4 regions of the Clostridium sp. LXY-7 genome follow, and region 2 is predicted to be linked to each of the others. Evidence: riboswitches for the same ligand, from Rfam matches in the RefSeq annotation. Region 2 holds a riboswitch; each other region holds the start of a gene.

Region 1 (3,219 bases), on a different contig from region 2:
AACCCTATATTTATCAACACTCTCCACGGTGATATGCAATAATGCAACTATGCAGCATTGCATGTGAAAAATTTATTTATTTAAAATCATTTTCTGATCTAATCCTCATATATTTTTGTCTCTTCCTAATTAGGGTTGATGGATCTATTTTTAAGGCTTTTGCTGCAATCTTTATATTTCCATATCTTGTTAAAGCATCTGTTATAATCTCCATTTCCACCCTGTCCATAATTTCCCTTAAACTATATCCCTTTATGGAATAGTTACTTATGCTAAGTATGTAATCCTGTTCCACTCTTGTATTGCTAATCTCCTGTGGTAAACTACTTTCTTGTACCATGGTATTTTCGTTAATTATAATTTGTCTTTCTATAACATTTCTAAGCTCTCTAACATTTCCTGGCCATTCATAGTTATAAAGATATTCTAAGGTATCTTCACTAAAGCTACATTTAGAATTATATTTCTTATTTATGCTCTCTGTAAAATGTTCTATAAGTAGTGAAATATCCTCTTTTCGCTTTCTTAAAGGAGGTATTTCTATAGGAAATACACTAAGCCTATAATATAAATCTTCTCTAAATAGCTTCATATTTATTAATTCCTTTAAATCTTTATTGGTAGCTGCAATTATTCTTATATCTATAGAAAGTGACTCTGTGCCACCAACCTTTTCGATTTGCTTTTCTTGAAGCACTCTTAAAAGCTTAACTTGGGTGGTTAAAGGAAGCTCTCCTGCCTCATCTAAAAATATGGTACCTCCATCTGCTAATTGAAATAGTCCTATTTTTCCTCCTTTGTTAGCTCCTGTAAAAGCTCCTGGCTCATAGCCAAAAAGCTCAGATTCGATAAGACTCTCTGGTATTGCTCCACAGTTTATTGTTATAAAGGACTTGTCCTTTCTTGAGCTATTATAATGAATGTACTTTGCAATTCCCTCCTTGCCTACTCCAGTCTCCCCCAAAATCAATGCTGTGATATCTGTTTTTGAAATTTTTGTAGCACTCCTTAAAACCTGAACCATAGATTCATCTTTTATGACCATACCGCTAATGTCATATAGCTTTTCTTTCATCTGATTTATCCTTTTATCTTCTATAGAATGTCCAACATAACATTTATCCTTCTCCATAATACACCTCCTCTAATTAGTGAGTAATACTTTTAAACCCGTAACCAAATACCTCATATACATTATTTACTGTTACAAAGGCCTCTTTATCTGTTTCATTGATATAACGCTTTAATTTTGCAAACTCTCTTCTTCCTATAAGTACCACAATTATATTCTTTTCCTTATTTGTAAAGCCGCCTTTTCCATTGTAGAAGGTGGATCCCTTATTTAAATCCTTGATGATAAAATTGTTAATTTTATCATATTCATCACTGATTATAGTAACTTCCTTAGAAATGTTAATTCCCTCTATAACTGAATCTATGACAAATCCATTTATGATTACTCCTAGCATTGCATACATGGATAGCTTTGGTCCAAAAGCAAAGGCTGCAGCTACAGTGATGCTCAAATCTGATAACAATACACCCTTTCCTAAATCAATATGAAAAAATTTATTTAAAATCTTGGCTATGATATCTGTGCCTCCAGTAGAAGCATCTTGATTAAATACAATTCCCATGCCCGCACCAGATATTAAGATTCCAAAGACAAGTTCCAAAAATAGATCCCCTGTAATTGAATGTGTCAAATTTACTGTTTTCTCTAAAATTAACACCATAAAAGATACTCCAAAGCTAGAGTATATGGTTTTAATACCAAAATTACTTCCGATAAAAATGAATGCTACTATAAAAAGCACTATATTTATAATTATCATTATAGTCCCCACTGAAATATTAGGAATAAAGTAATTAATAACTAGAGCTAATCCATTAGCTCCCCCTATAGCTAAATTATTAGTCATTAAAAAAAAGTACATTCCACATGCTACCATGATAATTCCTAGATTGATTAACATAAATTCCTTAATTTTTTTACTCATAAAAATCCCTCCATTGATATTCTGTATTTGATTATGAAATATATTGCCCAAAAAGAAGAAAACCTCTTAACTCAAGAGTTAAGAGGCATAAAACCGTACAGATAAAACCTATATAAAAGTACAATAAATAACGCTTTTATATAGCTATCTTTTTATGACACCCCCCATCAACCGTAGAGTAATTAGTGTATCAATAAAGGCAGGTCTTCTGACTCTGGTTCATAGTTGCTTCAGCCTTCCCAATATAAATCAGTGGCATCTGTTAAGAAGCTTCTCCCCATTACAGCGGCGGGACCGTATAAGATTTTCACTTATTTCCCTTTTAAACAAAGCATTTAAAGCTTTGTACCTCTATCTGATATATTAAATTTTCCAATTACAACTTAATAGAAATTTTTAGAATTCAAAATTTTCTAATAATTATCGAAGTTGAAACACATACTTTTAAAATATCTCACCAATCTGAGTATATCTCTTCCATTAGTTTAATTCAAGAGGAGGTTTAAATCTAATTAAGTATTTTTACATTTTAATACATAAGCTGGAGGTACATTAACAATAACTTTCTCTAAACTTATGTCTCTAAAATAAGTATTAATATACTCCTTTTTAAATAGAGTATATTGAAAAGTTATAAATAAGCCTTCTTGCTTTAATACGTCCCTAGTTTTGTTTAATATGTTGTTAGAAACATCTTTAGGCAAACTAGTAAAGGGTAATCCTGAAACTATATAATCTGCTTTTTCAAATTTATATTGTTTTAAATATTTATCTATATTTTCTGCAGAATCGTTTACTACTATAATATTATTAAAATCAATGTACTTTTTCTTTAATTTTTCACAGAAATTTTCATTATATTCCAGTAATATCAACATTGTATGTTCTTTTTTCTCCTTTACTAGCTTGTCTGTAAATATTCCAGTTCCAGGACCGTATTCTATTATACATTCTGCACTGTCAAAATCTATGGAGCTAACCATCTTCTCTGCAAGCTTTTTAGAACTCGGAGCTATGGCGCCTATAGTTCTTGGTGATTTAATATATTCTATTAGAAATTTTATTGTACCCATACTAAAACCTCTCCCATTATTTTAATTTACTTCATTATTTTAGTATAAAATACAATTATTAAAATTTCATGTTAAAAATTCTTAATTTTTTCTAAACTTATTGTTTTCTGACTTTCTATTACTTATGACTATAGGTCTTTAAATAC
Region 2 (3,219 bases):
ACTATAAACTAAATATGTAGTAAGGATTGCTCCTATAAATGCAAGAATAGATGAATTGCTTAGTCCTAATACAAAACTAATAGCAGAACCTAGTGCAGCTCCAGAAGATATACCAAGTATATAAGGGTCAGCCATTGGGTTTTTAAATATACCTTGATAGGTAGCACCTACTACAGAAAGGTTCATTCCAATAAGCGCTCCTAATAAAATTCTAGGGAGTCTTACATTTAAAACTATAGTAAAGGAAGTGGCTGATATATTACTGATATCTATTATATTGCCCAACAGGGGTATTTTACTTACTAAAATTTTAAAAGTATCCAAAGATGTTATATTGGCAGCACCTACGCTTATGGAAACTATGGTTAAAACTATCAATATTAATATTATAATTATGTAATTTAAAATATTATTTTTTCTCTTTAGGTAAGCCAATTATATCACTCTCTTCATAAAATTATTTAAATTAAATCAATTTATAAATAATATGCTCTAGTTATAACTAGAGCATATTTTAACTATTTAAAAAGCTCAGGATGAATAAGTTTAGTCATTTCTTCTAACCCTTGAGTTAATCTAGGTCCTTGTCTTACTATTAGATTGTCATCAATTTCTAGAACTTTATTTTCCTTAACAGCACGTAGATCTTTATAATTATCCGCTTGTATCATTTTATCCTTAGCTCCATAATTACTACTGCATATTATAACATCAGGATTGTTCTCTACAATTTTTTCAAAGCTGTATTTCCATCCTTCTATATCTTTTGCTATATTTTCTCCACCAGCCATTTCAATTATATCATTAATAAAAGTGTCTCCACCAGCAGTAAAATCTCCATTTCCGCCAAAATCAACCATATAATATACTTTTGGCTTACTAGTTACTGAATCGGTTTTAGATTTTATTTCTTTTACTTTTGCTTTCATATTAGCTATAATTTCTGAGGATTTATCTTTAGAATCAATGGCTATTCCTATCTTTTCTATAAGAGAGTAGGCTCCATCAAAGTTTTCTTTTTCATACAATGCAAGTACAGGAATACCAAGTTCTTTAAGTTTTTTTACAGTTTCTTCTTTAGTGTGAGTAGAAGCTAACACCAAATCAGGCTGCAAGGACACAATTTTCTCCACATTAGGATCATATAAACTACCTATGGATTCGATCTTTGAAACCTCAGCAGGGTAATCACAAAAATCAGTTCTTCCTATCAATCTATCTATGGCACCCAATTCACTAACTATTTCAGTGGTATTAGGTCCTAGAGAAATTATTTTTTCAGGCTTTTCATTAATAGTTACTTCTTCACCATAGCTATCCACTAATTTCACAGGATAAGAATTATCTGCAGAATTACTTTCGTTTTTAGGTGTAGGGTTATTTCCGCAAGCAGTTAAAAACAAAGCACATAACAAAAACAGACAAATAGTAGAAGTAATTTTCTTCATAAATTTCATTTTATCAGCTCCTTAACTTATAAATTTTATGTTTTGTTCAAAATAAAAAATCCCTAGAGGGATTACGTAGAAGTAGTACACTTCATCTCCTTTCCCGCCGAAAGTGACTGTAAATATTTTTAGGCAGGTCTCCTGGCTTATGGTTCATCCTAAGCTAACCTTCCCGTGAAATACAGTGGTTTTTAGCTTCGTCGCCATATACAGTAGCGGGGGCTGCAGTGTTTTGCACTTTCCCAATTAAGCCTTAGTATATTAAAAACAACTATTTAGTGATAAGTTATTTTATATACTTAGTGGCACCTGAAAATTATCAACTTAACATATAAAATTGTATGGTTTACACATCAAAAAGTCAATATAAACTAAATAAGGTATAATGAATTATATAGAATTTATGTAATTATTTATAAAATATTCATAACAATTATTTAACAATAATAATTATTCACAATTTGTAGAAAAATTTTAGAAATAAGTATATAATATATATAAGTATATAATATACTTAATAAAAATATTCTTAAACTTTTAGATGATTTGGAGGAATATATAATGAAGGATAGAATTCTTAATATTATAAAAGATAAGACTTTAACTTATGAAATGAAAGTTTTAAATTTAGCTAGAGAGGCAGAGAATTCTCTAGAGGTATTAAATAAAAGTGAAAAAACTAAAGATTATCAAGACATAGGAATTATTTGTGATTTAAATGAAGGTGAAGCACCATATAGACCTAGATATATAGTTCCTGACTATGAAAAATTTATGAAACAGGGTAGTGAGTTTTTAAGATTAACTCCTCCAACAAATATTTGGGAGGCTGTTAATAATCTTTTAATATTATACAAGCATGTTCCATCAATAACATCTTTCCCAGTATATGTAGGAAATATTGATACATTATTAGAACCATTTGTAGCTGATGAAAAGGAAGCTTATATGGCTATAAAATTTTTCTTAATGCATATAGATAGAACTATAACAGATTCTTTCTGTCATGCTAATATAGGACCATTAGATACAAAAGCAGGAAGAATAATATTAGAAGTTGAAAGAGAACTTCAAAATGCTACTCCTAATATAACTTTAAAATATTCCAAAGAAACTAATGATGAATTTGCTATAGAAGCTATTAAAACGGCTCTTTCTTGTGCAAAGCCAAGTTTTGCAAACCATGAAATGTTCTCAAAAGAGTTAGGAGAAAAATATGCAATAGCTAGTTGTTACAATGGATTAAATATAGGTGGCGGAAGTTATACATTAGTAAGGATGATACTTTCAAAATTAGCTCCTAAGGCAAAGAATGTAGAAGATTTCTTAAATAATGTATTACCTGAAGCTATAGAAATTATGCTTGACTACATGGATAAAAGAGTAAGATTCATAGTAGAGGAGAGTAACTTTTTTGAGTCTAATTTCCTAGTAAGAGAAGGATTAATTTCAAGGGATAGATTCACTGCTATGTTTGGATTAGTAGGCCTTGCAGAGTGTGTAAATACATTGCTTAATGCTAGTGAAGAAAAGGATAGATTTGGACATAGTGCTAAAGCTAATGAATTAGGAGAAACTATTATCAAAACTATGTATGATATAGTAAATAAACATGAAAATAAATACTGTGAAGCAACAGATAACCACTATCTACTCCATGCTCAAGTTGGAATTGAAACAGATAATGGAACAAGTCCAGGTTGTAGAATTCCAATAGGAGAAGAACCAATTCTTCATGAACACTTAGTACAAAGTGCAGTATTTCATAAAT
Region 3 (3,219 bases), on a different contig from region 2:
TAAATAAAAGCTAAATATATTGTAACTTCTAAAATAGTACTTATACAATAGAAAGAATAGAAGAGCGAAAGTAAGAGTAATTTTGACTATTATAAAATTATACTTTTATTACAATTATGGCTAATAATTGTAATTGAATTTAAGGTGATGATATAATTATAAAAATGTAATTATAGGAGTGGAGTTTTATGATAATTAGGGAGCCAATTTTATCAGATGCTTCTAGTATAGCAAAGATACATGTAGATACTTGGCGTACTGCTTATAGGGAAATAGTACCTGATAAATATTTAGAGGAATTATCTTATGATAAGAAGGCAAAAGCATGGCAAGATATAATCAGTGGAAAACTTAGAGAAACTAGATATACTTTTATAGCTGAAGATGAAGAGTATGGTGTAATTGGATTTGCTACCTGTGGTGAAGAAAGAGAAGGAGACTCTGTATATAGAGGAGAGCTATATGCCATATATATTGCTGAGGAATACCAAAATAGTGGAGTGGGAAGTTTATTGTTTAAAAGAGTAACTGAAAAGTTAATTGAACTAAGATTTGACTCTATGCTTATTTGGGTGTTAGAAGAAAATTATAAGGCTCGTAGATTTTATGAAATAAAGGGTGGGAAGAAAATCAAAGAAAAATGTGTAGACATTGGGGGTAAGAAACTTAAGGAAGTAGCTTATGGATGGGAATTTCATCAATACAAAAAAATATAATATAAACAAAGTTATGTAATATAATTATTTTATAAAAATTGATGTAATAGTAGATCTGCGTCAATTTTTTTTAGATAATATTTAAAAGTTAAGTATTGAACAATAAAGAAATTTTAATAAATATAGCTTGCATGGTATAAATTTGACATAAAAATGAGGATAGTATAGTATATTATTTATAATTGAATATTTTAGAAATTAGGTTGAATGATATTTTGGTATCATTGATTAAAAGAGAAGTTGGGTGAAAGCCCCACGCGGTCCCGCCGCTGTAAGAGAGGAGTTTTCTTCTAGTATGCCACTGTTTTTAATGGGAAGGCAGAAGAAAATTATGATACTTGAGCCAGAAGAACTGCCTATTTTTGCGCTAGAATTCTACGAGAGATAGGAGGGTGTATTTGGAATCTGTGTATATACAAGATTTGCAACCTTTTAGCTTTGGTAGCTAAGAGGTTTTTTATTTCCACATTTTTAAACGTATCTAATTAAAATTGTATAAATTTTAAATTATAAGTTAGGAGTGGTTGTATATGAAAAGATTTGAGTTTGATGGAAAGAAATTATCTATGGTTACATCGGATGTATTAAGGGTCCTTAAAACTTTAGATGAAATTATAGATTCATATAATAATGAAAAACCGATAACACAAAAATATATGGAAGCAGTGTTTAAGTTAGAATTTGATAGATTTAGAAATCTTCTTGGGAAGTATATGAGCAAGTGCTTAGTTACAATCAGTGAGCCATATAATGAAGCACTATATACTGTAAGTATTGATAAATGCATTGGTGCTGGTTTTTTACCAGAGCTCACAGCTGAATTTTATAATTATTTTAAAACTCTTAGCTCTAGTGATTCATCAATAGATGAAACATCCTATGAAGACTTAGTGAAATTCTATGAGAAGAATCATGATAATATATTGAAGTTATATAATCATATGATAGAATTCTCTAATAAATATGTAGAGAAATAAGGCTTTGTTTTAATATGGTGTTGATAATGAACTACATATTATTACTCACAAACCGTTTCGAAAGCTTGATTTACTAAGGCTCTATTCAAGTGAAAAGCTAAAATACAACAACTCACTACGTTCGGATAAGTTGTATTTTAGCTTTTCACTTTCATAGAATCTAAGTAAATCTAATCTTCCTGCAAATGGTTTGCTTCGTAATAATATGTAGTTCTAAAATCAACAACTATATTAAAACAAAGCCAAAAATAAAAAATATAATTACAAATATTTGACAACTTAGAGTATTCTCTGCTATTATATATTTATAATTGAGAGAGGTAGGTGTTTAATGCACAGATAAGCAATAAAGTATCAGGATAATAGTGAACAAAATTAAGGGTATTTATCATTACCTTTTATTTGTGATGTGTTATTCTAAATCTTGGGATTGCTTATTGTGATTAAATACAGGCAAGATTATGGTATTTAACACAATTCTTTAGTTAAATCTATAATCTTTTTATATTTAAAGCAACTTAAGATATGAAAAACCTATTTGTTCTTCTATTATTAACTGATTTCAGATGTATAATAGGTAAAAATTAGAAAGAAAATCATGTTGAAGGGAAGTTGTTTTAAAATGATAAGAGCAATAAATAAAAATGAAAAAGAAATAAATGAAATTATGGGGATATGGAAAGATTCAACTATAAAAGGGCATAAATTTATACCCGAGCAGTATTGGATAGATAGTTATGAGAAAGTTAAAAATCAATATATTCCTGCATCTGAGACTTATGTCTATGAAGAGGATGGAGTGATACAAGGATTTATAAGCATATTAGAAAATAATTTTATAGGTGCCTTGTTCATTCATGTAGATTATCAAAATAAGGGGATAGGAAGAAAGCTCATAGAATATGTAAAGGATAAATATTTTGAGCTTCAACTAGCTGTATATAAAAATAATGAAACTGCAGTTAAGTTTTATACTAATAATGGATTTAAAGTTCAAGCTACGAATTTTGATGAAATCACAGGAGAAGAAGAATATATTATGAAACTTTAATATGTTTTTAAAAAATTCATAAAATAATTTAACATCCGTAACTTAGGTTACGGATGTTAATTGAATTTAGAGGTATACTATAAATAACAAATGAAACGGAGGTAATTGATTATGAAAATAGCAAAAGAAATGACAATTGGTGAAGTAATAAGAAATAATGAGAAAGCTATAGAGGTTTTAATGAGTTTTGGAATGGGTTGTGTTGGATGCCCATCTGCACAAGCTGAGACTCTTGAAGAGGCATGCATGGTTCATGGATTAGATGTGGAGGAACTTTTAACTAAGCTTAATGCTATATAAAGGGGGTAATTTATAGTGAGTGCGTTTCTTGGTAAAATACATTATTGGTTATACAACAAGATAGAGTTACATGAAAAGTTAATAGAAGAAGTACTAAAAGGAACCAAAGAAAAAAATTATCCGCTAAATGAACTGAGAGAGAAAAGCTATGAACTCTATGGTAAAGCACCAGAGG
Region 4 (3,219 bases), 390 kb from region 2:
CTATCAGATTGCCCTTGCACCTTTTACTTATTTCCCAAGGTCTATTTTTATTTCTCCTGATGCTAATTTTTCACAGATTGATTTAATCTTATCTTTAACTTCAGACGGAACATCACTGTAGTAATCACCAATATACACAACACCTTGTGCAACACCCATTTTTAAGACTTCGTTAGAGATTGTACCATCAATGTATGCCTTATAAGCAGCTTCATAAGCTATTGAAGTATCCTTTACAATAGCTACAACAGCAGCATCTGGAGCAACAGTTTCTTGATTCAATCCAGATCCAATTCCCTTTACTCCTGCTTCTTGAGCAGCTTCCATAACGCCTAAGGATGCCTGATTTGCCATAGGAGCCAAAGTGTCTGCTCCCTTACCTACCATTGCTTTTGCAGTTTCTTTTGCAGCACTTACATTGTCAAAAGAACCAGTGTTGGTCGAAATAACATTAATATTAGAGTTAACATATTTAACACCCTGCTGAAAGCCTTCACCGCCATTGATAATTGGATTGATTTCCAAACCGCCAACAAAACCAACCGTTCCGGATTTTGTAAGTAATGCTGCCAATGCCCCCATAAGGAAACCCTGCTCTGCATCTTGTATAGCAAAGGATGCTACATTATCTGCTGTAACGTTGGAGTTAATCATAAAAAACTGAGTGTTTGGATAATCTTTTGCAGTTGCTTTTCCTGCATCTGCATAGCTATTAGTGGACAAGAATATTACGTCATATCCCTCATCACCATAGGTTCGAATGCTGTCAGCGACAGAAGAAGCTGGAACATTCTCCACATATGCTACCTCTGCACCCATAGCCTTAATTTTTTTAAGACCTTCATAAGCTGTTGCATTCCAGCTCATATCGCTGATAGCACCTTCAAGAATAAGGGCAACACGAATCTTTTCTTTGTCCTTGTCATCAGCTTTACCATTGGACGAACAGCCTGTGAATACTGATAGAGCCATGACAAGAGACAATACTAACGCTAATAGTTTCTTCATTATTATTCACCTCTCTATTTTTTACATTTTATATCTAATCATCAGTAGATGATTAAGCCAAATTATAGCTTGTATAATAATCTAGATGGCTCCAATGAAATATATAGCTTTAACTAAATATATCCCTAATTGATTAGTTAATCAGAAAATGTAATTTATATTTAATTATACCATAAAAAGGTATAATAACAATAATTCTAAGATAAATATTTTAAATATTCTAAATATTTTGTAAATATTAGAATCATCATACATTAATAATAAGAGAAAAAAATAGTACTGAATTTCAGTACTATTTTTTTCTCTTATTATTATTTATTTCAACTATTTTTCCTATTATATAATCATATGCTTTTTCTGAGTGAGGTATCATACAGTTAGTACAGTCCTTAATTCCTCCCTCAAGAAGTTTGCAATTCCCCCCACAATTTTCTGTAAAATAAAGTGGACAGTAGCAAAATAGACAATTAAACTTCTCTTCATTAGCTACTTTATGACATGGAAAATACTCGCAGTCTTTATGTTGAAAAAACTTATAGTTACAGCTCATACTTAGCATCTCCTTTTCTATTTTATAGTATTAATTTAAACAACTGGCACTTATAACCTATTATTCTGAATAGTATTTTAAAATAATGAGTATTTATAAATGCCTATGTTATAAGTTTACATTTTTAAATTTCTCTTCTAAAAAATATACAACTTAAGATTACCTTATAATAAAAATTAAACTCCCAACAGGGAGTTATACAATTTAAATATAGCCCTATTAAAACTCAAATAAAACTATATCTATTAGTATTTTCCCTCCGAAAATCTTATTATAATATAAGGCAGGTCTCCTGACTTGTATTTCATTCTCATCCTACCTTCCCAGAATTATTCCAGTGGCCTTTAAGACTTGTCCATGCTTACAGTAGCGCGGGCTGTAATGGATTTTCACCATTTTACCGTTTAATCACAATATAAGTCTAATATCTTTATTTACTTTTCATTCTAACTACATTCTTATTATAGTATATCATACCGTAATAAGAATGTACTCAATACATTAGTTCAATATTATTTCGCTTAAGTTTTAGAAAACTTAAAATACTTTATAGCTTTGTTTTAATATAATGTTGATTTTATAACTACATATTAAATCACAACCTAATCTAAAAATCTCTAATTTCTCCTGATACAATGGCTATTAAAGTTAGAAATTTATCTATAATAAATTCTATAACTCCCTCCATATTTTCACTATTATAATTATAATAAAATCTATCAATATTACCATTAATATTAAATCTAACCTTTAATCTCTCTAAAACATTATCTATTTTCTCAAGTGCCTCTTTTTTAGATAACATTTCTTGTTTAAGTTCATCAATTAAATTGGTGTATATGGAAACTAATGAATTCAATTCCTTATCTTTATCCATATTATAAAGATTATTTGTAAATCTAGCTTTCGTAAGTATTGATATGTTCTGTTTTTCAACTATTTCCGATGCAATAATTACATATTTCTCCCATATATTTTCTTCATATCTACTAATCTGGTTTTCCATAAATAAATTGTACGTCATCACTCTACTTACCTCCTATTCTCTATAATATTAATAATTGATATTTATTTATGTAGAATTGCAGATTTTCTTAATTATAATAGTTTTTATAAATTGTTATTTAGATGACTTATCTAAATAACAAAAACCGAAAGCTATATACTTCGTTATATATCCTAACCTATAAGAATCTATTCCTATTGCTTAAGATTATTCTATAATATAAAAAACTCCCAATAATGGGAGTTTATTATATGCTAACATAAAGTATTCATACAATACTTTTTTATAATAGCAATGCTATTTTCCCACCGAAAACTATGCTGAAGATATTAGGCAGGTCTCCTGACTTGCATTTCATACTTATCCTACCTTCCCAGAATACTCCAGTGGTTTTTAGGATTTGTCCATGCTTACAGTAGCGGGGGCTGCAATGGATTTTCACCATTTTCCCTATTAATTCCTAGTGGAACCTAATACTTATTATATTTAATTTCATAATCATTATATTATATTCTCTTACATATTTCAATATTATTGAATACTCAAAGATAAATAATTTTGTACCTTTAACAATTTATAAATTTTACTCTATGCTAAATTCCCAATCTCCATTTATTAAATAATTTGCAGAAGTAATATTAAATTTTAAGGTGTT

The links. Region 2 has a riboswitch for cobalamin ahead of ACI48Q_RS04020 (ABC transporter substrate-binding protein). Riboswitches for the same ligand answer to the same signal wherever they lie in the genome.
Region 1: another riboswitch for cobalamin. It lies ahead of ACI48Q_RS10080 (YitT family protein); the one in region 2 lies ahead of ACI48Q_RS04020 (ABC transporter substrate-binding protein).
Region 3: another riboswitch for cobalamin. It lies ahead of ACI48Q_RS17445 (hypothetical protein); the one in region 2 lies ahead of ACI48Q_RS04020 (ABC transporter substrate-binding protein).
Region 4: another riboswitch for cobalamin. It lies ahead of ACI48Q_RS02180 (cysteine-rich small domain-containing protein); the one in region 2 lies ahead of ACI48Q_RS04020 (ABC transporter substrate-binding protein).

Annotation. Positions count from the first base shown of each region.
Region 1 covers NZ_JBLLJL010000002.1:619,278-622,496, reverse strand. The annotation lists gene ACI48Q_RS10085 (sigma-54 interaction domain-containing protein) at 77-1,132, opposite strand; gene ACI48Q_RS10080 (YitT family protein) at 1,149-2,000, opposite strand; cobalamin riboswitch at 2,183-2,368, opposite strand; gene ACI48Q_RS10075 (class I SAM-dependent methyltransferase) at 2,513-3,073, opposite strand; gene ACI48Q_RS10070 (homocysteine S-methyltransferase family protein) at 3,219-3,219, opposite strand, start outside.
Region 2 covers NZ_JBLLJL010000001.1:844,894-848,112, forward strand. The annotation lists gene ACI48Q_RS04015 (FecCD family ABC transporter permease) at 1-435, opposite strand, end outside; gene ACI48Q_RS04020 (ABC transporter substrate-binding protein) at 519-1,457, opposite strand; cobalamin riboswitch at 1,563-1,732, opposite strand; gene ACI48Q_RS04025 (YjjI family glycine radical enzyme) at 2,010-3,219, shown strand, end outside.
Region 3 covers NZ_JBLLJL010000005.1:235,731-238,949, reverse strand. The annotation lists gene ACI48Q_RS17450 (N-acetyltransferase family protein) at 189-716, shown strand; cobalamin riboswitch at 900-1,090, shown strand; gene ACI48Q_RS17445 (hypothetical protein) at 1,247-1,693, shown strand; gene ACI48Q_RS17440 (N-acetyltransferase) at 2,316-2,744, shown strand; gene ACI48Q_RS17435 (DUF1858 domain-containing protein) at 2,856-3,044, shown strand; gene ACI48Q_RS17430 (hypothetical protein) at 3,060-3,219, shown strand, end outside.
Region 4 covers NZ_JBLLJL010000001.1:453,041-456,259, reverse strand. The annotation lists gene ACI48Q_RS02185 (BMP family protein) at 28-1,008, opposite strand; gene ACI48Q_RS02180 (cysteine-rich small domain-containing protein) at 1,301-1,558, opposite strand; cobalamin riboswitch at 1,824-1,998, opposite strand; gene ACI48Q_RS02175 (hypothetical protein) at 2,166-2,585, opposite strand; cobalamin riboswitch at 2,880-3,053, opposite strand; gene ACI48Q_RS02170 (hypothetical protein) at 3,148-3,219, opposite strand, start outside.